Regions from separate parts of the Faecalibacterium sp. IP-3-29 genome, predicted to be linked through region 2. Evidence: riboswitches for the same ligand, from Rfam matches in the RefSeq annotation. Region 2 holds a riboswitch; each other region holds the start of a gene.

Region 1 (7,402 bases), 360 kb from region 2:
GAGGCCGCCATTGAGGATATCCGCCAGAACTACGCTGGCCTGTACGGCGTGGAAGAGCTCAGTGAGCGGCTGGGAGTCTCCAAGAGCCACCTTGTCCGCACCTTTACCGCCGCCGTGGGGGTGCCCCCGGGGCGATACCTGACCACCGTGCGGGTGGAAGCTGCCATGCGGCTGCTCCTGCACCGGGAATACACGCTGGATGTCATTGCCAGCCTGTGCGGCTTCTCAGGGGCCAACTACCTGTGCCGGGTGTTCAAAAAAGAGACCGGCCAATCCCCCGCACAGTGGCGGGCCTTGGCCGGTCAGACAGCACGGCCCCTCAGCCCGGCGGAAAGCCAGCGGGAGCAGGCACTGTATATTTAAAATGTTCAGGAGCCGGGGCAGCACCCGGCTCTTTTCCGTGGAGGCGTTCAGCCGCACACAGACTGCGGGCGCTTGAGCAGGAACACCGTCAGGGCCAGCGTGATGGCCTCGGCGGCGGGGAAGGCCGACCACACGCCGTTCATGCCGAACAGGGCGCTCAGAATCAGCGAGCAGGTGACGATGGCGGCCACGCCCCGGCTGACCGAGGTGATGGTGGCCTCGGTGGGGCGGTTGACCGCACCCAGATAGCCCGCCGCAACAATATTACAGCCTGCAAAGAAGTAGCCCAGGAAGTAGATGCGCATACCGCTGTGGGCATATTCGGCCATCAGTGCAGAGCTCTCGCTGTTGAAGAGGGCAACAAAGGTATCGGTAAAGCCAAACACGGCACTGTACAACACCGCCGCCAGCGCCAGCGCAGTGCCGCAGCCCAGCAGAAGCAGCTTTTTTGCTCCGGTCATCTCGTTTTTGCCGTAGCACTGGCTGATCAGCGGCTGGGCACCCTGGGCCACGCCGTTGAAGATGGCTGTTGCCACCAGCGCAAAGTTTGCCACTACGCCGTAAGCGGCCACGCCCACGTTGCCCGCCAGCCGGAGCAGCAGGAAGTTGAACACGGTGGTGGTCACGGCAGAGGAAAGCTCCCCGACAAAACCGGAGATACCAAGCTGGCAGCTCTGCACCAGCAGCCGGGCCGAGGGGTCCTGCCGGACAAAGGTGAGCGTGTTGCTCTTTTGAAAAAAGTGGCGGCTGCAGATGGCGATGCTGAGCACCGGCGAGATGGCCGTTGCCAGCGCCGCGCCGGGCAGGCCCAGCCCCATGGGGAAGATGAAGATGTAATCGAACACCACATTGAACAGGCTGCCGCTCAGGGTGGCCACCATGGCAAGGGACGGGTCGCCGTCGTTGCGGACGAAGGCCGAGAAGATGTAGTTGCACATGAAGAAGGGCGTGAACAGCAGGAAGATGCGGGTGTAGTTCAGGCCCAGCGCCACAATGTCCCCATCGCCGCCCATGAGCTGCAGAAGCGTGCCCGGGCAGAACGCGCCTGCCAGCATGAACGGGATGGCGATCAGGCAGGCGCAGAGGATGGCGTTGGAAAAAAACCGCTGCGCCCGCGCCTCGCCCTGCGCCTGCAGAATGGCGTACCGGGTGGCCGCACCCAGGCCGATCATCGAGCCGAAGGCAAAGATCAGGTTGTACATGGGCAGGCAGAGGTTCAGCAGGGTCACGCCGTCGGTGCCCGCCGCCTGGGCGATGAAATAGGTGTCGGCCAGAATATAGCACGATGTGCCGATCAGACCGAAAATATTCTGCGACACATACTTGAAGAACTGCTTTGTCAGGTTCATGGATGCTTCCTTTCCGCAGGGAGAATAGGGGAGTGAAACGTAAAAACGACTACTACTATATCATAAAACCTGGCATATTTCAACGAAAAAGCGAGAAAACACGCCGCCTTTTCCCAAACGGAACACTTCTCCCCGGGGAGATGCTGCTATCCGAAAATGCCATACAGATACTTCCCTTTTTGTGCAACTTGCCAAAGATGGTTTTGGGTTATTGACAAAAAAAAAAAAAAGTCTTATGATTTTTGTGTAAAATGCCACATTGAAACAGAAGAATCGGCAAACCAGTCGAAAGGCTGCGACGCAAAGCTAAAGGGCCTGTAATATGGCAGCCAGCCGCACTTTCTCAACCATACCGCACATGGGCATCACCTCAAGGGGCGGTAGATTCCCAAAGTACAAAACGCAGAGCGTTGTACCAGCCATTTGGCCGGTGCGGCGCTCTTTTTGCTTTGTGCGGGCATGGTTATATTTTGGGAGTAATTCATAAAAGGAGGAAAACGATATGAAGTTGAAACGACTTGTCAGCGCTGTCTTAGCGATTGGTATGGCTCTGACCATTCTGCCCACTGCGGCGTTTGCAGCTGGAAATGATATCGTGCCATCTGAAGTCGGAGGTCTTGAAATTACCGAGGAAGGGTATCCAAAAGTACCAGACGAGACACCTGGCTCAATTGTAGTTAATGGTGTAACTGTCACTAGAACAAATATTACAACAAACGCTACTGGTCCACTTGATAAATGCACTGGTGAAGGTTGGTGGTGGACACCATATAGAAACAAGCCTGGTTCTGGTACAATGACTATCGCTTCTGGTTATTCATATAAGGGGTCAAAAATCCGGAATGAAATTGTTTTATATAATCAGGGAACTATCAATGGCGGAAAGTATAGATATGTTAATAACTCCGGTACGATAAACGATTGCTATGTACATCAAATCATTAATAGTGCCGGTGGCGTTATCAATGGCGGAACTTACTATGAAATGATAAAAACCAATTCGGGTACAATTAATCGTGCAGTATTCAAATTAAAGTCAAATTTGACAGACGCACACGAATTGACTGCTCAAGGTTGCATAATTAATGAAGACTTACAGGATCATGTATATACCGTTGGTGATCCAAAAGTAACAATCGCTTTCAAAGATACTCGAAAGAAAGTTAGTGGTTGGTTCATCAATGGTGAGAAAGTAGATGAAACCACTTTGCCCGGTGCTGTTGCTGGTCGTGATGGAGACTATGCTACCCTGACTTTTACCATGCCGACCGACAGAGATGTCGAAATTACCGTCAGCAAAATCGCAACTCCCTTAAAAATCGAAAACGGTCTACCGGTTGATAGCCTCGGTTCGTATTTCGGCAGCCCGTATGATGGCTGGACTTATAACAGCGGTGTGGAGACCAAAGAACTGAACAAAGCCATGACAATTGAAGATTGGTACACTGCTGATCTTGAAAACAATGCAGTAAAATGGCGTATCACAAATAACGGCATACTCCAGAACGGCATCATCAGAAATAGTGTAACCAACAATGGCACTGTTAAGGATGTCACTGCCACAAGTTACTTTACCAACAATGGTACAATTGAAAGCGGTGTATTCAGCCGTTACACAAACTTTGGTGAGCAGAACCCTGCTGTCCGTTGGGTAACTGTGAATGGCGGCACCGTGAACGGTATGACCACCGCCGGTGTTGTCGGCGAGCAGGAAGTCACCATTACCGCCCCAGATGGCTTCAAGTGCTGGTCTGTTGCCGGTGATACCGATTTCACCCTGACCGAAGAGCAGAAGCATACCAACCCGCTGACTTTGAAGCTGAACGGTGAGGACAAAGGCACTATCATCTTGACCGCACAGAGCGAGGAAGGCTATTACCCTCTGAACCTGACCGACGGTAAGGCTTACAGCGTAACTGCCGACGGCGCAAAGGATAAGGAGATCACTGCCGCCCGTGCTGGTGATACTGTGATTCTGGAAGCAGATGCCACTCTGATTCCTGACGGTATGGTCTTTGACCGCTGGGAAATCACCGGTAATACTGAGCTGACCGGTGGTTTTGATGCCAGTGCTGAAAAGACACAGTTCATCATGCCCAATACGGGTGTGACCATCCGTGCAATGTACCGCATGGCCGATGTGGAAGAACCCGACGTGCTGGGAACTGTGGCTGTCGTGGCCACCGCCGGTGTAGGTGCAGCTGTTCTTGGCTGGACGGGCTACCAGCTGGGTACGGAGCTGTACCTGAAAACCGCTCTGCCCGCCGGTACTGCCATCCCCACAAACCGTGCCGAGCTGGCCCTGCTGGTGTGGAACCATGCCGGTAAGCCCGCACCCGCCGCAGTTCTGCCCGCTGATGCCACCGATACCCAGAAGGCCATTGCCTGGGCTGTGGAAAACGATCTGCTCAAGGCCGCAAAGGACAACGGCGAGACCTATGTGGATACCGATTCCGTGAGCCGTGTTGAAGTGATCCGCGTGTGGAATAAGGCACAGGAAAAGTAAACCCCACCGTCATCCCTTCGGGATGCCACCGCCCCTAATAGGGGCGGCCTTGGCAAAAAGGTGAAACTATCCGCCATGCCAAGGGCCCCCCTATTAGCGGGGGCTGTCGCTGAAAGCGACTGGGGGGTTGCCCCCACAACCGAACCATTCTCTATTCCCAAATAACCTGTGGAAGCGCCCTGCCGGGGAACCGGTGGGGCGCTTCTGCATAGGGGCGGGAGCCGAAACCGCCGCTTTTTCCGCTCTAGCGCCGTGGTTTTTATTGACAAGCTCCCGGCTTGCTATTATAATAGAACAGTCATAATAGCATTCGTGCGCGGCTTTGCGGCTGCGTCAATCCAATAGACAAGGAGAAGATCCAAAATGGCACAAGAAATCAAGATGTCCGCTTCCGGCCTGAAGGCGATGCAGGACGAACTGGAATACCTCAAGACGGTCCGCCGCAAGGAGCTGGCCGAGGAGATCAAGGAAGCCCGCAGCCACGGCGACCTTTCTGAGAACAGCGAGTACGATGAAGCCAAGAACACCCAGGGTCTGGTGGAAAACCGCATCACCGAGCTGGAGCAGATGGTCAAGAACGCTGTGATCATCGACGAGAGCGAGTTGAGCGTGGACAGCGTTTCTGTTGGCACCCACGTTTCCATCAAGATGATCGGCGATGATGAGGCCGAGGAGTACGATATCGTTGGCCGCACCGAGGCTGACCCCATCAACGGCAAGATCAGCGACGAGAGCCCTGTGGGCCACGCTCTGCTGGGCAAGGCCGTGGGCGAGAAGGCTGAGGTCCTGCTGCCCTCCGGCCAGACCGTCGAGTACGAAGTGCTGGCCATCACCCACGCCGCAAACTGAGCCTGAATGGGAGGAAACCATGGAAGAGCAAAAGAGAAACCCCGCTCAGGGCCTGTCTGAGAGCGAGCAGGTGCAGGTGCGCCGCCAGAAGCTGGCCGACCTGCAGGCTGCCGGAAACGACCCCTTCACCCTGACCAAGTTCCCCCAGGACGCATACTCTGCCGACCTGAAGGAAGAGTTCAAGGATCTGCCCAACGAGACCGACAGTGGCAAGCAGGTCGCGCTGGCTGGCCGTATGATGTCCAAGCGCGTGATGGGCAAGGCAAGCTTTGCCCACCTGCGCGATGACAAGGGCGATATCCAGCTGTATGTCCGCCGCGACGAGCTGGGCGAGGAGGCCTATGCCGCCTTCAAGAAGCTGGACGTGGGTGATATCATCGGTGTCAAGGGCGAGGTGTTCCGCACCAAGACCGGCGAGCTGAGCGTTCGTGCCACCGAGCTGACCCTGCTGGCCAAGAGCCTGCGCCCCCTGCCCGAGAAGTTCCACGGCCTGACCGATACCGAGATGCGTTACCGTCAGCGCTATGTGGACCTGATCGCCAACCCCGAGGTGAAGGATACCTTCGTCAAGCGCAGCCAGATCCTGAAGGAGATCCGCGCCTATCTGGACGAGAAGGGCTTCCTGGAGGTGGATACCCCCATCCTGACCCCCTTTGAGATCGGTGCCTCCGCCCGCCCCTTCTACACCCACCACAACAGCCTGAACATGGACATGGTGCTGCGCATTGAGACTGAGCTGTACCTTAAGCGCCTGATCGTGGGCGGCATGGACCGCGTGTATGAGGTTGGCCGCATCTTCCGCAACGAGGGCATGGACCCCAAGCACAACCCCGAATTTACCAGCATCGAGCTGTATCAGGCCTTTACCGATTTCCACGGCATGATGGATCTGGTGGAAGAGCTGTACAAGCGCCTGGCCCTCAAGATCTGCGGCAGCATGGTCATTCCCTATCAGGGCAAGCAGATCGATATGAGCCACTGGGAGCGCCTGACCATGGTGGAGGCTGTCAAGAAGTATTCCGGCGTGGACTTCAACGATTGGAAGTCCGACGAGGATGCCATTGCCTCTGCCAAGGAGCATCATGTGGAGCTGCCCGAGGTTCCCACCAAGGGTGCCATTCTGGCCGAGTTCTTCGATGCCTTTGTTGAGGACAAGCTGATCCAGCCCACCTTCATTTATGATTACCCTGTCGAGATCAGCCCGCTGGCCAAGCGCAAACCGGATGATCCCGCCTTTACCGAGCGCTTTGAGTACTTCATCGACTGCACCGAGTACGGCAACGCCTTCAGCGAGCTGAACGACCCCATCGACCAGAAGGGCCGCTTTGAGCGTCAGGTCGCCGAGCGCAAGGCCATTGAGCCCGATTGCAAGGCTCAGGTGGATTACGACTACGTCAACGCTTTGGAGTACGGTCTGCCCCCCACGGGCGGCCTGGGCTTCGGTGTGGACCGCCTGGTCATGCTGCTCACCGACAGCGCCTCCATCCGCGATGTTCTGCTGTTCCCCACGATGAAGCCGATTGAGCAGTAAATTCCCAATTTAAGCAAAACAAAGCCTGAAACTTCTTGATGTACTGAGAAGTTTCGGGCTTTTTCTTTTGACGGATTTCCAGCGAAAACTACGCCATACGCCAATTTTACGCCAAACGATGTAGGATTTTGTGCAGAGCAAAAAGAGCGTTGTTCGCATTTAGCGTAAAATTGGAGCGTGTGGTGGATGGGTGCAGACCTGCAAAGGGCTGCATCACAAAGCGGATTCATGAATCTGCAAACGGACAAGCCGGAACTTTCCACCGCAGAAGAAGTAAATGTGAAAAACATGGAGGCTTTCTTATGAACAAACTGCTTTCCTGCCTCTACAACATGGACACCAACCGGGTGGAAGCCCGGTTCGAGGGTGGCACTACCCTTGCCATCGACTGCATCGCCGTGGAGGACGAATACGGCAACACCCCGGCACAGCGGGCAGAGCTGGACTGACTGCTATACAATAAGCCTTTGGAGTATGCTCAGCTTGTGCTGAGAGGGGAGATTGAGCACTACCTGTCACTTGGCTGTGACCACGGCAGGCTGGAAAATCCATGACATAACAAACACAGCCCCGCTTTGGCGAAGGAGAAGCCAAAGCGGGGCTGTATTGATGAAGGAGAAATGAAGGGAATATCAGGTTACAGATTCAGCTCAAACTGTTCCACTGTAACAGTTGCTTCGCCATCGGCAGCAAAGGCAATGCCGTCGGCAGACTGGGGGGTGTAGATCCATGCGGTCATGGTCTGCTCGCCATCGTTGGCGAAAACTTCGATGCTGTTCTTATCCAGCAGGATGCGGAGCTTGA
Region 2 (7,402 bases):
TTTCAGGGCGGTTTCAATGATGCCGTTCTTGGCGGCCTGACTGTTTTCGTTGATGAGTGCAATTTTCATGGAACATTCCTCCTGTTTTTTCGGATACCTCTAAGATACATGAGCGGCGGTGCGCTGTCAAGCGGCCATCAGCCCAGCTTCTTTTTCTGCTGGCGTGCCACGATGGGCATGAGCAGGGGCGTGGGAACGAGCTTCTGGGCCGTGGTGGCAAGGCGCATCAGGGTGCTGGGCACGATGATGGTCTTGCGGCGGAGCATCCCGCGCATGGCCTCCTCCACGCAGAGCTCCGGGGTGATGCCCTTAAGGGCGAATACCACGTCGGCACGGTCGTTGAACTCGGTGTCCACGGGGCCGGGGCAGAGGGCACAGACATAGACCGGGCTGTGCTGCTCCCGCAGCTCCTCAGCCACGCCGCGGGTCAGGCTGACAACGTATGCCTTGGAGGCGTAGTAGCCCGCCATATAGGGCCCGCCCGGCAGCAGGCCCGCCGAGGATGCCACGTTCAGGATGGTGCCATAGCCCTGTGCTTCCATCTTGCGCAGGGTGAACTTGAACAGCCGGTGCATGGCCAGCACGTTCACCCGCAGCATGGAAAGCTCCTTGCCCTCGTCTGTTTCGGAAAAGGCACCGCAGGCACCAAAGCCTGCGTTGTTGATGAACAGGTCGATGCGTTCGTCTGCCAGTGCTTCGCACAGGGCGGTGACCTGCGCATCCTGCTCAAGGTCGGCGGGTACGATGCGGCAGAGGGTGCCGTGTTTCGCCCGGAGCTCGGCGGCAAGGGTCTCCAGCCGGTCGCGGCGGCGGGCGGTCAGAATGAGCCGGAAGCCCAGCCGGGCATAGCGGCGGGCAAACTCCCGCCCGATGCCGGAAGAAGCGCCGGTGATCCAGACAGTTTTGGTTGACATAAGCATTCTCCTTTTCTGCGGAAACTCCATTGCCTCTATTCTATCACGGCAGTGGGTGAGAATCCATGCAAAAATTCAAGAAAAAGCTATCCCTTGTTGCCCGGGAAATTTTGGAGTATAATAGACTCAAAGAACAGCGCACTGACGCAGGAGGAAAGAAAAATGAACAAACCGGTATTGGTGGTCATGGCTGCCGGCATGGGCAGCCGTTACGGCGGCATGAAGCAGATCGACCCGGTGGGCCCCAAGGGTCAGCCCATTGTGGAGTACTCCCTGTACGATGCCCACCGCGCAGGCTTTGAGACTGTGATCTTTGTCATCAAGCACGAGATCGAGGATGCCTTCAAAGCCGCCATCGGTGACCGCGTCTCTCAGGGCATGAACGTGAAATACGCTTTCCAGCAGCTGGATGAGCTGCCCGCAGGCTTCACCATCCCCGAGGGCCGTGTCAAGCCCTGGGGCACCTGCCACGCCGTGCTGGCCGCAAAAGACCTCATTGATGGGCCCTTCGCTGTCATCAACGCGGACGACTACTACGGCCCCGAGGCCTTCAAGGTCATCTATGAGTATCTGTCCACCCATCAGGACGGCGCAGTTTACGATTACTGCATGGTGAGCTACCTGCTCAAAAATACTGTCTCCGAGAACGGCACCGTCTCCCGCGGTGTCTGCGTGGTGAACCCGGACGGCACCCTGCACAGCGTGACCGAGCGCACCGGCATCGAGACCTATGAGGGCGGCATCCGCTGCACCGCTCTTGTCGGTGAGGGCACGGATGACCTGCCGGTGGAAGCACCTGTCAGCATGAACCTGTGGGGCTTCGGCAAGAGCTTCCTGGACGAGGCCGACCGCCGCTTTGCAGGCTGGCTGCGTGAGAATCTGCCCAAGAACCCCCTCAAATGCGAGTATTTCCTGCCCACCGTGGCCAGCGAGCTCATCGATGAGGGCAAGGCGGCAGTCACCGTGCTCAAGAGCACCGATAAGTGGTACGGCGTGACCTACCGTGAGGATAAGCCCACCGTGGTGGCCGCCATCGCCCAGAAAACCCAGGAGGGCCTGTACCCCGAGGATCTGTGGGCGTGATAAGCTGAAACAGGCGCAGATGCGAAACAAAATCTGTGGCGGCCCTCTTGACTTTTTGCGCAGGAGTGCATATACTAAAGTTGTAGATGAGACTACGGAACCATTCCATGGTTCCACCAAAGCAACAAGAAGCCCCCTCGGTACTGCGAATACCAAGGGGGCTTCCTGCTTGCTAAGGGTTAGTGCTTACCGGCCTTGAACTGTTCCTCAAGCCACTTGCAGATGTAGTAGCTGACCACACCCGCTGCGACGGACAGTATAAATGAGACTACCATTTCCATGGTTACCACCTCCTTCCCACATCAAATGGGTCGGAAGGCCGACAGGTACAGTATAACAGAAAATTCGACACATTACAACGCAGAAGCGCCCCATCCGGTAAAGGATGAGGCGCTTCTACGTATATTTGGGAATATTCGGGGATGGCGTTAGTTGTTCTTGAGCTCCTGTGCCTTCTGCCATGCATTCAGCACATCGAGCTTGCTTACGGGATTGGCCGGGAAGAACTTCATCTCTTCCGGAGCCGTGCCCTCATCGTTCAGGTCAGGGATAAGCTCGTTTTCCATGGCCCAGCGGGCGGCATGCTGCAGGTCCATATCCTGCTCTTCCTGCCCTACATCGGGGTAGAGCAGTTCAGATTCGGGCATGGGCTTGCCTGCATCCTCCCACAGCATCATGGCAAGGGCGCTGCGGTTGCTGGGGAAGTAGGGCAGAGCCATCAGCTTGCCTGCAAATTCAGTGCCCAGAGAATAGGCCTGATAGCCCAGCACTGCACCGCCCACAGCGGCAGTACCAATGATCGCGGCAGTGCCCAGCACATTGGGCCCATCATCTTCAATGGTGGCATCACGGTACTGTGCGGCAATATCCGCATCACTGCTCATGGTGTTCATGGTAAAGGTGATGCTCTCAGCCTTGTAGTCCTGACCCAGCGGCAGGGAGAACTTGCCGGTAGACCAGATGTCAAACACCATGCCCTCAGGGATCAGGGTCTTGTCCAGCGTCACGGTCACTGTTGCGCCTTCCGGTACAGAGTAGGTCTTTTTGCCGGTGGTCTCGTCAGTAGTAACAGTCAGGGTATCGGTCACATCCTTGTCACCGTTTTTCACGGTAACAATGCCGCCGGTCACGGTCAGCGGGTGGCAGGCTGCGGTACCGGGGGTGTGGTCAGCGGCGGCATCACGGTACGTTGCAGACACATTCACACCACTGCGCATGGTAAAGGTGATGTTTTCTGCCTTGTAGTCCTGACCTGTGGGCAGGGAGGTAGACCAACCGTCAAACACCTTGCCCTCGGGCGCTGTGTTCTTGTCCAGCGTCACGGTCACTTCTGCGCCTTCCGGTACAGAGTAGGTCTTTTGGCCGGTGGTTGCGTCAGTGCTGCTGTTCAACTTGCTGGTCACATCGCTGCCGTCGTATTTCACAGTAACAGTGCCGCCGGTCACGGTCAGCGGGTGGCAGCTCGGAGCATCGGGGTCGAACTCCCAACCGGCATAGAGGGTGATGTCCTTTGTAATTGCGGTTTCGTCCACATCAAACTTGCCATCTTCGGGCTTGCCATCTGGGGTGGTGTACCAGCCGGTGAACTTGTAACCCGCACGGGTGGGATCATGGATGGCAGTCAGTTCGTTTGCCTTGGTATCAGTGATTTTTTCGGTCTTATAAACCGGCACCTCAGCGGAGTCGGTCAGGTTGCCGCCATTGGCATCAAAGGTCACATTGCAGAGGTAAAGAAAATTGCGGTTTTTCAGATCGGTGTTGGTAGAGTTTGCAAGCAGTTTATCTGCATCGGTTTTATTGCTGTTATAGTAGATGGCACCATTGGGAGTGTAAATATAGATAGGCTGTCCATCTTCGCCATAAATGGGGTCGCCATTTTCGTCCTTTTTGTAATCGGTAGCGTAGAAATACCCAGCCGTACAAGTGCTCAGATCATCCTGGAAGGAGGTCAATCCGGCAGGGAGCGTAATGGATTTCAGATTGAAGCAAAAGTCAAAGGTATCAGATTTAATGGTTGTTACATTTTTCGGGATGGTGATGGACTCGAGTTTTGAGCAATGCCCAAAAGCCTCCTTGCCAATGTCTGTCACACTGTCCGGCAGAGTGATCGAGGTGAGCTCTTGGCAGGATAAAAAAGCATCCGCACCGATGGTTTTCACTTCATCTTGCAGGGTGATCTCTGAAAGTGAGGTGCAATGGGAAAACGCACCATCCCCAATGCAAGTGACACGGGCGGGGATCTTAACATGATTCAAGTCGGAGCAAAACGCAAAGGAACCCTTGGCAATGGTTGTCAGGCTTTCAGGGAGGTTCACAGTGGCCAGGTTATCGCAATCATAAAACATATGAACTCCGGTTGACTGCACACCTTCGTCAATTTTGACGGAGGTAAGCCCACTGAGGTGGAATGCGAAATCACCGATCTCAGTGACCGTTCCGGGAATTTCAATCGAATCCAGGCTGGTGCAGGAATCAAAAGCATACGCTCCGATGGAAGTCAGACTTTTGGGAAGAGTGACGGTCTTCAGAGAAGAGCAAGAATAAAAGGCGTAATCGCCGATTTTCTGAACGTTGCCCGTTAATGAAAGCGATGTAAGAGATCTGCTTGAAAAGGCGTATTTTTCAATCGATGTGATAGTGGCATCAATGGTAAGAGATGTCATGCCACAGCTTACAAAGGCGTAATCGCCGATCGTTTGAAAGCTGCCAACTAACGAAAGTGATGTAAGAGAAGTACAGCTTCCAAAGGCATAGGCTCCTATCGAAGTGGCAACACCTTTGATGGTAAGAGAGTCCAAGTTGGAGCAATCTTCAAAGGCAGACTTACCGATGGAAGTGACGCTTTCTGGAATTGTGACGGATTGAATCTGGTTACAGAATGAGAGCAGAGTGTTATTTTTCGGATGATCAGGTGAATAGGTGCCAGAGAATGAAGATTCTCCCAAACCGGTTACAGGGTGGTCGTCCAACTTTTCGGGTATGGTGATGTCGTAGGAGCCAGTGCTTGTTGAAGCAACAGGGCCAAGAAAATCTGTGATGGTTGCATTACCGTCTGCATTTACCGTATAGGCATACTTGTAACCGTCAACGGTGGCTTCATATACAGTTGACGATGACGTGTCTGCCGCAAATGCCGTGACTGCCGACAGGGGCAGCATGGTGATCATCATGCAGACCGCAACCAATAAGCTGATCAAACGCTTAGGTCTCATAATTTTTTACTCCTTTTCCATGATATTCCCAAAAACTTTCTCTATTTCAACCAAAACAAAAGAGCGCCGCACCGGCCAAACGGCTGGTACGACACTCTGAACCCTTGCAGGCCCGCTGCGCGCTCGCTCTCCTGAAGGGAAGCCGACGCATCTTCACAAGGAGGTGCAAGGTTTCATGTTACCTTACCCGGATAGAATAACGTGCGGCTGGCTGCCATATTACAGGCCCTTGTAGCTTTGCGTCGCAGCCTTTCGACTGGCTTGCCGATTCTTCAGTTTTTAGCGGGAATAGCATATTGCACAGGATAAGATACTCTATTTTTTTTTTTGTCAATATGACGAAAATAGATTTGGAAGAGTATACAAAAAGGAGCGTACAATGTGGAAAACATAACGAAAACAAAATCCTGCGGCAGCACAAGATCTGCCTGACTTTATGGAGAATGCAGTGCAAGAAAAATGCCCCTGACCGAAAGAAGCCGGTCAGGGGCATTTGGGGTTGCTGCAGCGGTCAGGGTCAGTGCCTGCGCTCGTACTTCAGGCGCTCCCGCAGCTCGTCCAGAGAGCGGTGCTTTTCGCCGTGGCGCAGCTTGGGGTAAGCGCGGAGCATACGGCCCTTGCCAAAGTACTTGGAGCTCCGGGTGCGGGCGCGCATCTCCTCGCTGCGGGCCTGCAGCTCCTCGGCCAGCTGTTCCAGACGGAGCAGCTCTGCCGTGCGCTCTGCGGTGCCCTTGGCGGCCAGCTTGACGGCAGCGGCGGCCTCAGAGGCATTGAGCCGGGCCTCCTGCGAGGACTTGCGTGCGGCCTCCATGGCCTCGTCGGCCTTGGCGCGCAGGGCGGCAGCGGCATCCCGGGGGCTCAGCCTGGCGGCATTGTCCCGGGCCTCGGCAGCCGCCAGCTTGAGCTGCAGGCGGCTCTCGTCCATCTTCTGGTCCACATCCATGGCGGTGGTACCCAGCAGCTCGGTCATGGCATCGGACACGGCGTGCATACTGTCGGCCACCTTTTCCAGGGCATCCAGCTCACGGGCCAGGTCAGAGGCCGCAAAGGCGGTCACCACCACATCGGCGGCGTAGCAGGCGTACAGGATGCACATGAGAACAAAGCCCACCATCTGGGGGACCATCTCCACAAGGCCGGCGATCACGGGGTGAACGGCCTTCATCACCACAACGGTGCCCACGCCCCACAAAAGGGAGAACTCCAGGCAGATATATCCGCCGATGTTGAAGGGGAAGTCGCTGTAATCCCACCACCGGGTGTGGTAGAGCTTGTAGAGCGCCCAGCCGCCCGCCAGCTCCAGCACGCTGGGCAGGATCACGCCGCCGATATAGAGCAGCAACAGGTTGTCTACCAGCGGCGAAAGGGTGAACAGCACAATGATCATGCCAAAGCCGTAGATGGGGCAGACCGGGCCGTTCAGAAAGCCGCGGTTCACCAGCTGGCCGGTGGAAACGGCAGCATAGATGACCTCCAGACACCAGCCCAGGCAGGAGTAGATCAGGAAAAACGCCAGGATCTGATACAGCGAAAAGCCGCAGACCATGGTGTTGACAAAAAAGGACATCTTACGCCTCCTTTGCGGCGGCAGCAGCTTCCTCCGCAGCCTTCCTCTTTTTCAGGACCTTGGGCTCGATCCAGGTCACGGTCTCATCGCCGGGCAGCTTTTTGGCGATCAGGGCCTTGATCCTGATGCCCATTTCGGTGAACATCCCCTCGTGCTCGGTGCGGATGTTCCACTCCGGCTCGTTCTCGTGCAGGTCAAAGGTCTTCCAGGTGATCTCGTAGCCGGAAGCGGGGAAATACTCCAGGCTGTCGCGGAACAGGTCGTCGTCATCGGTCTTGAAGTAGATCTCGCCGCCGTCCTTCAGGAATTCGCGGTACTGGATGAGCTGGCGGGGATAGGTGAGCCGGTGCTTGTTGGAGGAAGCGTTCTTGCTCCACGGGTTACAGAAGTTGATGTAGATGCGGCTGACGGTATCCTCGGCGGTGAGCACGCCCTTGATGCGCTCGATGTCGGTGCTCATGATCTTCACGTTGTCGATGGGGCGGCCTGCCTCGGTGTAAGCGGCCTCGATCTTGCGCTTGGCAAGGATCAGCACCTTATCGGTGATGTCAATGCCCAGATAGTTGTTCTCCGGGTGGGCGCAGGCCAGCTGGGAGAGGAAGCCGCCCTTGCCGCAGCCCAGCTCC
Region 3 (7,402 bases), 200 kb from region 2:
CCATTCTGTGGCAGTACGGCGCACTGGCCCGCCTGAAGAAGGGCGAGAAGATCGACAAGCTGCTCTTTGGCGGCTATTCCACCATCAGCCTGGGCTACGCTGGTCTGTATGAGTGCGTGAAGTATATGACCGGCAAGAGCCACACCGATGCCGGTGCCAAGCCTTTTGCCCTGAGCGTGATGCAGCACATGAACGACAAGTGCACCGAGTGGAAGAAGGCCGAGAATATGGATTACTCTCTCTACGGCACCCCGCTGGAATCCACCACCTACAAGTTTGCCAAGTGCCTGCAGAAGCGGTTCGGCATCGTGCCCGGCATCACCGATAAGAACTATATCACCAACAGCTACCACGTCCATGTTTCGGAGCCCATTGATGCCTTCACCAAGCTCAAGTTTGAGAGCGAGTTCCAGAAGCTGTCCCCGGGCGGTGCCATCAGCTATGTGGAAGTGCCCAACATGCAGGACAATCTGGAGGCCGTGATAAGCGTGCTGCAGTTCATCTACGACAACATCATGTATGCCGAGTTGAACACCAAGTCCGATTACTGCCAGTGCTGCGGCTACGATGGAGAGATCAAGATCGTTGAGGATGACGGCAAGTTGGTGTGGGAGTGCCCCAAGTGCGGCAACCGTGACCAGAACAAGCTGAACGTTGCCCGCCGCACCTGCGGTTATATCGGCACCCAGTTCTGGAACCAGGGCCGGACACAGGAGATCAAGGATCGGGTGCTGCATCTGTAACCCTCTCAGTCAACGCTTCGCATTGACAGCTCCCCCGAGAGGGGGAGCTTTTTATATGGAGTTTTATCTATGAATTACGCAACAATTAAGTATTACGACATTGCCAACGGGCCGGGGGTGCGCACCAGCATCTTTGTTTCGGGCTGCAGGCACCACTGCCCGGGCTGCTTCAACGAGGTGGCATGGGATTTCGGGTACGGTCAGCCTTTCGACAAGGCTGTGCGCAACGAGATCTTTGCATCCTGCCAGCCCGACTATATTGCAGGCATCTCCCTGCTGGGTGGTGAGCCTTTTGAGCCGGAGAATCAGCGGGAGCTGCTGCCCTTTGTCCGCAGCTTCAGGGCGCTGTACCCGGATAAGAGCGTCTGGTGCTATTCCGGTTACACCTGGGAGCAGCTGACCGGCAGTGTTCCCTGCCCGGCCCGCTGTGAGGTCACCGATGAGCTGCTGAGTCTGCTGGATGTTCTGGTGGATGGCCGCTTTGTGGAAGCCCTGCACGATATCTCCCTGCGCTTCCGGGGCAGCTCCAACCAGCGGCTTCTGGATGTGCCCAAAAGCCTTGCCGCAAAGGCCCCCGTCTGGTGGGAGGACGAAAAAGTCTTTGCGACACACACCATGTAAAGAAAACCGCAAATAACCAGAAATGCCGCCCTGAGCTTTTTACGGCTCAGGGCGGCATTTCCGGTTTTGGGAATATAATCAGTGAATGGCTTGATTGGTTAGCATCCTCACCCTCTCCGTCATTGCTTGCGCAATGCCACCTCCCCTAGTAAGGCAACGACGACGACCGCCGCCAGTGGCGGAAGCAGGGAGGAGTTGTTGGGGCAGCGGCCAGCAGGACGCAAGTGCAAAACCTTGCACGATGCGGACGCTGGGAGCCGCAACCCGTACGCTGTCGCCGCAGGCGACTGAGAGGTTGTACGAAGGATATCTTACCCCTTCATCTCCTGCGCCTTATTCCAAGTCTGGATAACTTCCCAGCGGCTCACAGAAGCGTCTGCGGCCTTATCGGCGGAGATGAGCTGGTTCTCGATGGCCCAAGTCAGAGCCTTCTGTTCATCGGTGGCATCGGGAGCCATCACAGCGGCAGGGGCAGGCTTTCCGGCTTCAGTCCAGACCAGCTTTGCCAGTTCGGCGGTGTTCTGCGGGATGGCCACACCATCGGGCAGGACAGTGTTCAGATACAGCTCGGTGCCGATCATGTAGCCGGTATAACCAACCACAGCAGCGCCCACACCGGCGGTTGCCACCATGGCAACGGTGCCCAGAACGTTGGGTTCCTCGGGCTGGTCGGCCATCCGGTACATCGCACGGATGCTCAAAGTCTGTGCAGGCATCTTGAAGCTTGCAGTGGCGGCATGGGAATCAAAACCGCCCTCTTCCAGCGTCAGAGCCACATCCGCAGGGGAAATCTCCCAGCGGTCGAACACCATGCCCTCCGGGGCATCGGCAGCGGTCAGCTTGACGGTATCGCCTGCCTTGGCAGAGGTGATCTCTGTGCCGTCGGCATTGGTGGCGGTGCCATCGGTCAGGCTCATCCGGTAGTAGCCTTCCTTGACCTGTGCGGTCAGGGTAACGCTCCACTCGTCGTCGCCGTTCAAGGTCAGGTCAAATGCAGTGGTATTGCCCACCTGCTTGGTGATTGCTTCTTCATAGCTCGGGTCGGCAGTGACTTCCCAGCCGGTCCAGGAGGTTGCATCTGCTTCCACGTTCAGGGTCTGGTTGCCCACAACGCCCACCAAGCCGGAGATGCCGTTGGCGGTGCAGTTGTTCAGAGTGACCCAGCTGAGTTTAATGTCGGGCTGATTGTCGAAGCTTGCATATCGTGAAAAAATACCGCCATTAGTAAATCCGTAATTTTTAGTAACAGTATTATCTGGATTTGTTTTGGATACAGAGGCATTTGAATAGCGATCGGTAAATGTACCATTATTTACTGTGCCATAATTGCTTACGCTGAAATTAAATATACCGTCATCGATAGTTCCGAAGTTTCTTACAGAAGTATTAAATTTCCCACCCTCAATCTTGCCGGTTTCTTCGTTTCTAAGAGTGCCCTCAGACGGATTTTCAGAGATAAAAATACCCCCATTGATGATGCCGAAATTTTTGATATTCCAATCGACCTCTGTATTTCCTAAATCAACGATACTATCAGTACCATCATCACACTTCTCTTTAATGGTTAAAGTGTTTGTATTAGAATCATAAATCCACCCATCATGTTCGCTACCAGAGTAAAGTTCGCCGTCTTTATCCACGGGAACTATTTTGCCATCAACAAGACCAATCGTATTCTCCGAAAGCGGAACCTTATCAACAGCGGCCTCAATATAGATATTTCCTGTATCAGGCACTGTAACCTGAAGCGTCTTATCATCAATTTTAATAATATAAGGAGAAAGGCTTTCGTCATAATTCCAATTACGGAATGTCTTGGAAGTAGCGATAACTTTGAAAGTATGGGGCTGATTCTTACCTACCATATAAACACTTTCATTAAAGACAACATCCTCCGGAAGGTTAGGAATCACCGGAATAATCGAGCATCCGGGTGCTTTCAGATACTGATATGTCGTCGATGTAAAATTATCCGGAAGCTGGCAAATCAGACCACCGGTAAGCGTTCCCTTTGTCATTTCAAAGCTTCCGTAGACAATTCCATTCTCGAACTCTGTGTTATCAGATACAGTAGAAGTGTAATTCTTGATATATCCACCTTTCACTATTCCAGATGAACGTGCATCGATCGATTCGAATTGTCCATTCTCAATCGTTGAAAAGTTATAAACACATTTCTGAAAGATGCCATCTTTGATTATTCCAGCTTGGTTGCGAACCTCACATGGGATAGTATTTGGCACTTCAGCATTGACTTCATTAGGATCAAAAGTAGCAGTGAAATTTAATTTATATGATGACGCATCACTACCTGACCATGACCAATTATAGGCATGATCAACAATGATCATACCATTAACCGCATTTTTCCCTTTGGTATCCGGCTGGTCACCAATAAAACTAAGATGATTCACATACGTAGGTTTATCTGCCGCAAACGCCGCCGTGGGCAGCATTGTCAAAGCCATGCCAACGGCCAGAATGGCGCTGACAAGTCGTTTGAGTTTCATTGTGATTCCTCCTTTAGAGTCTACCCCAAATGTGTATTGCACCCACCGCAAACGTAAAAAAGCGCCGCACCTGCCCCGAAAGGCTGGTGTGGCGCTGTGGATGTACTTCTTGGGAAGTGCAGCTGGTTGCCCGGTCTGGGCCCTTTAGCTTTGCGTCGCAGCCTTCCGGCTGGTTTGCCAATTCTTCTGTTTTGCGGGGGTGCTCTTGCACATCCTATTATACCCCCCCCCCCCTACATATAAATCAAGTGTTTTTGTCATGTTCGGAATATGTTACAAATATAGTCTATTTTTTAGTGTAGTTTGACTGGGATGGGGGGTGGCCCTCTCCGTCATTGCTGCGCAATGCCACCTCTCCCTTCGGGAGAGCTGTCGAGCGATAGCGAGACTGAGAGGGTGAGGCCGTCAAAGAGTGACGAAACCAGAAATGCCGCCCGAGCTTTTCAGCCCAGAGCGGCATTTCCGGTTTTTCCTTTCTGTTTTATGTTACCTTGAACTTACCATATCCTCAATGACACTCAGGAACTCCTGCCCATAGCGGGCGGCCTTTTTCTCGCCCACACCCGGGATATTGAGCAGTTCCTCCACGCTCAGGGGCTTTTTCAGCGCCATCTGGCGGAGGGTGGAATCATTGAACACCATATAGGCAGGGAGCTTCTGCTTTGCGGCCAGCCGCTTACGCAGGGCATAGAGGGCAGCCAGCAGCTTCTCGTCTGCTTCGCTGAGGGCATCTTCGTCGGCACGGCGGCGGGAGGCCGAGGCCAACCGCTTTGCACTGGCCGCGGCGCGCTGGCGGGCTTGTGCCGCCTGCTCCTCCACCTGTTCGGCAGCCTGTGCTGCCAGCAGACAGTTGGAACAGTTCTCGCACTTCTGGGGCGCGGCCTCGCCGAAGTAGCTCAGCAGATACCCCCGCAGGCAGCGCGGTGTGGTGGAGTAGAAGGTCATGTACTTGAGCCGTTCCTCTGCCTTGCGTGCCGCTTCGGCCTTGACATCCGCAGGCAGGCCGTTGTCAGCCTCCATCTCCTTGTCGATGAAGAACCGGATGGTGCGCACATCGGTGCCGGAATAGAGCAGGGTGCAGCGGGCTGGCTCCCCGTCACGGCCCGCGCGGCCCGCCTCCTGATAATAGCTCTCCAGATCCTTGGGCATATTATAATGGATGACGAACCGGACGTTTGGCTTATCGATGCCCATGCCGAAGGCATTGGTCGCCACCATGATCTGCACCCGGTCATAGAGGAAATCGTCCTGATTCTGCCGCCGGGTATCCGCATCCAGTTTGGCGTGGTAGGCTGCCGCACGGATTCCCCGGCTCTGCAGCAGGCGGGTGGTCTCGTCCACCTGCCGGGTGGTGCTGCAATAGATGATGCCCGCATTGTCCCGCTCCCTGAGCACAAGGTCGAGCAGAACTTTGGGCTTCTCGCTGGGCAGAGCCCTGCGGGTGGCAAAATAGAGGTTGGGCCGGTCGAAGCTGGTGGTCACCTCGTAGGGGGTGTGGAGTTCCAGATGGGTGCGGATGTCCTCCCGCACATGGGCCGTGGCGGTGGCCGTAAAGGCTCCCACCACCGGGCGCTTGGGCAGGCTGTCCACAAACGCCTTGATGCGCAGGTAGCTGGGGCGGAAGTCCTGCCCCCACTGACTGATGCAGTGGGCCTCGTCCACCGTGACCATGCTGATCTCCCGCTCCTGCGCAAACCGCTGGAAACCCGGCATCTCCAGCCGCTCCGGAGCCACATAGATGATCTTATACCACCCCTCCCGGGCGCGGCGGAGCATCAGGGCCTTCTGGTTGTCCGTCAGGCTGTTGTTCAGGAAAGCTGCCGCCACACCTGCCTGTACCAGCGCCCCCACCTGATCCTTCATCAGGCTCACCAGCGGCGAGACCACGATGGTGACGCCCGGCAGCAGCAGGGCCGGCACCTGATAGCAGATGGACTTGCCCGCACCTGTGGGCATCACGGCCAGCACATCCTGCCCGGCCAGCAGGCGGGAGACGATCTCCTCCTGACCCGGGCGGAAGCTGTCGTAGCCAAAGACTTTTTTCAGAATACTATGCGGACTTTCCATGGTTCCTCCTATCCATACAAAACCGCTCCGTCATTGCTTCGCAATGCCACCTCTCCTAGTAGGAGAGGCAAGTCTTGGCTCCCCTACCAGGGGAGCTGGACACAAAGCGGCCTGAGAGGTTTATAACCCAATCAGTATACCACAACTTCCCGGATAATTGTAAAACATCTCTGACATTTCCCACGTTCGATAGCATTTCCTGCACAAAAATGCTATAATATGGGTACATATCTCCATCCCGGCCCCTGCCTTGCGCATCTGCCGGAAAAGAGCAAAGGAGTATTTTGTATGGCTCAGAAATTGATCACTTTCGCCGTCCCGTGCTACAACTCGGCGGCATATATGCGCCACTGCATCGAGACCCTGCTCTCCGCCGGGGAGCAGGCCGAGATCATCCTGGTGGACGATGGTTCCACCAGGGATGACACCCCCGCCATCTGCGATGAGTACGCTGCCAAATGTCCCACCATCGTCAAGGCCATCCATCAGGAGAACGGCGGCCACGGCGAGGGCGTGAATCAGGGCATCCGCAACGCCACCGGCCTGTATTACAAGGTAGTGGACAGCGACGACTGGCTGGACGAAGCAGCCCTCAGGACCGTGCTGGCCAAGCTGAACACGCTGACTGCCCGGGGCACCGCGCCTGACCTGATGATCTGCAACTATGTCTACGAGCATGTGGAGGACAACACCAGCCACACCGTGCGCTACACCAACGTGTTCCCCCAGAACCGACTGTTCAACTGGACGCATGTCGGCCACTTCCGGCCCGACCAGAACCTGCTGATGCACTCGGTGATGTACCGCACACAGGTGCTGCGGGACTGCGGCATGGTGCTGCCCAAGCACACCTTCTATGTGGACAACATCTTTGTCTACCAGCCCCTGCCCTTTGTCAAGAGCATGTACTATATGGATCTGGACCTGTACCGCTACTTCATCGGCCGGGCCGACCAGAGCGTGAACGAGAGTGTGATGGTCAAGCGGGTGGACCAGCAGCTGCGGGTGACCCGCCACATGATCGACTGCCAGGACCTGGATGCCCTCAAGGGCCAGAAGAAGCTGCGCAGCTATATGCTGCACTACCTCTCCATGATGATGGCCATCAGCGACATCTTCCTGTTGCTGGACGGCAGTGCCGCCGCAAAGCAGAAGGAGAACGAACTGTGGGCCTACCTCAAGGCACACACCAGTGCCGGAGTCTACCGCTCCATCCGCTACGGCTTTGGCGGCGTGACCAACCTGAAGATCCCCAAGGGCGACAAGCTCGTGCTGGGCGGTTACCGCCTTGCACAGAAGATTTTTAAATTCAATTAACAAATGTTGCTTTTCCTCCTCAGATAAGATATACTTTTTAACGTATCTTAATTTCTCAGGAGGATCTTATTTTATGGAGCAATTGCTCATCTGCATGTCTCTTTCACTCATTGCAGGCCTGTTGGCATCCCGTGCAGCGAAAGC

What was found. A riboswitch is a leader RNA that binds a small molecule or an ion and turns the genes downstream of it on or off. The one in region 2 is predicted to bind cyclic di-GMP.
Region 1: linked by a shared signal. The riboswitch ahead of MTP40_RS12140 (hypothetical protein) and the one ahead of MTP40_RS13890 (leucine-rich repeat protein) in region 2 are both predicted to bind cyclic di-GMP.
Region 3: linked by a shared signal. The riboswitch ahead of MTP40_RS12820 (InlB B-repeat-containing protein) and the one ahead of MTP40_RS13890 (leucine-rich repeat protein) in region 2 are both predicted to bind cyclic di-GMP.

What each region holds. Positions count from the first base shown of each region.
Region 1 is NZ_CP094471.1:2,534,510-2,541,911, reverse strand. Features, by position in the region: gene MTP40_RS12150 (helix-turn-helix domain-containing protein) at 1-363, shown strand, start outside; gene MTP40_RS12145 (MATE family efflux transporter) at 411-1,712, opposite strand; cyclic di-GMP riboswitch class I at 1,978-2,053, shown strand; gene MTP40_RS12140 (hypothetical protein) at 2,215-4,218, shown strand; gene greA (transcription elongation factor GreA) at 4,582-5,067, shown strand; gene lysS (lysine--tRNA ligase) at 5,087-6,598, shown strand; partial or broken gene MTP40_RS12125 (DUF6061 family protein) at 6,901-7,152, shown strand; gene MTP40_RS12120 (glycoside hydrolase family 32 protein) at 7,236-7,402, opposite strand, start outside.
Region 2 is NZ_CP094471.1:2,889,632-2,897,033, reverse strand. Features, by position in the region: gene MTP40_RS13905 (RpiB/LacA/LacB family sugar-phosphate isomerase) at 1-69, opposite strand, end outside; gene MTP40_RS13900 (SDR family NAD(P)-dependent oxidoreductase) at 138-914, opposite strand; gene MTP40_RS13895 (nucleotidyltransferase family protein) at 1,077-1,997, shown strand; gene MTP40_RS13890 (leucine-rich repeat protein) at 2,426-5,155, opposite strand; cyclic di-GMP riboswitch class I at 5,409-5,485, opposite strand; gene MTP40_RS13885 (putative ABC transporter permease) at 5,727-6,776, opposite strand; gene trmB (tRNA (guanosine(46)-N7)-methyltransferase TrmB) at 6,778-7,402, opposite strand, start outside.
Region 3 is NZ_CP094471.1:2,686,306-2,693,707, forward strand. Features, by position in the region: gene nrdD (anaerobic ribonucleoside-triphosphate reductase) at 1-743, shown strand, start outside; gene nrdG (anaerobic ribonucleoside-triphosphate reductase activating protein) at 813-1,364, shown strand; gene MTP40_RS12820 (InlB B-repeat-containing protein) at 1,676-3,874, opposite strand; cyclic di-GMP riboswitch class I at 3,989-4,063, opposite strand; gene MTP40_RS12825 (RecQ family ATP-dependent DNA helicase) at 4,361-5,941, opposite strand; gene MTP40_RS12830 (glycosyltransferase family 2 protein) at 6,230-7,258, shown strand; gene MTP40_RS12835 (cation:proton antiporter) at 7,332-7,402, shown strand, end outside.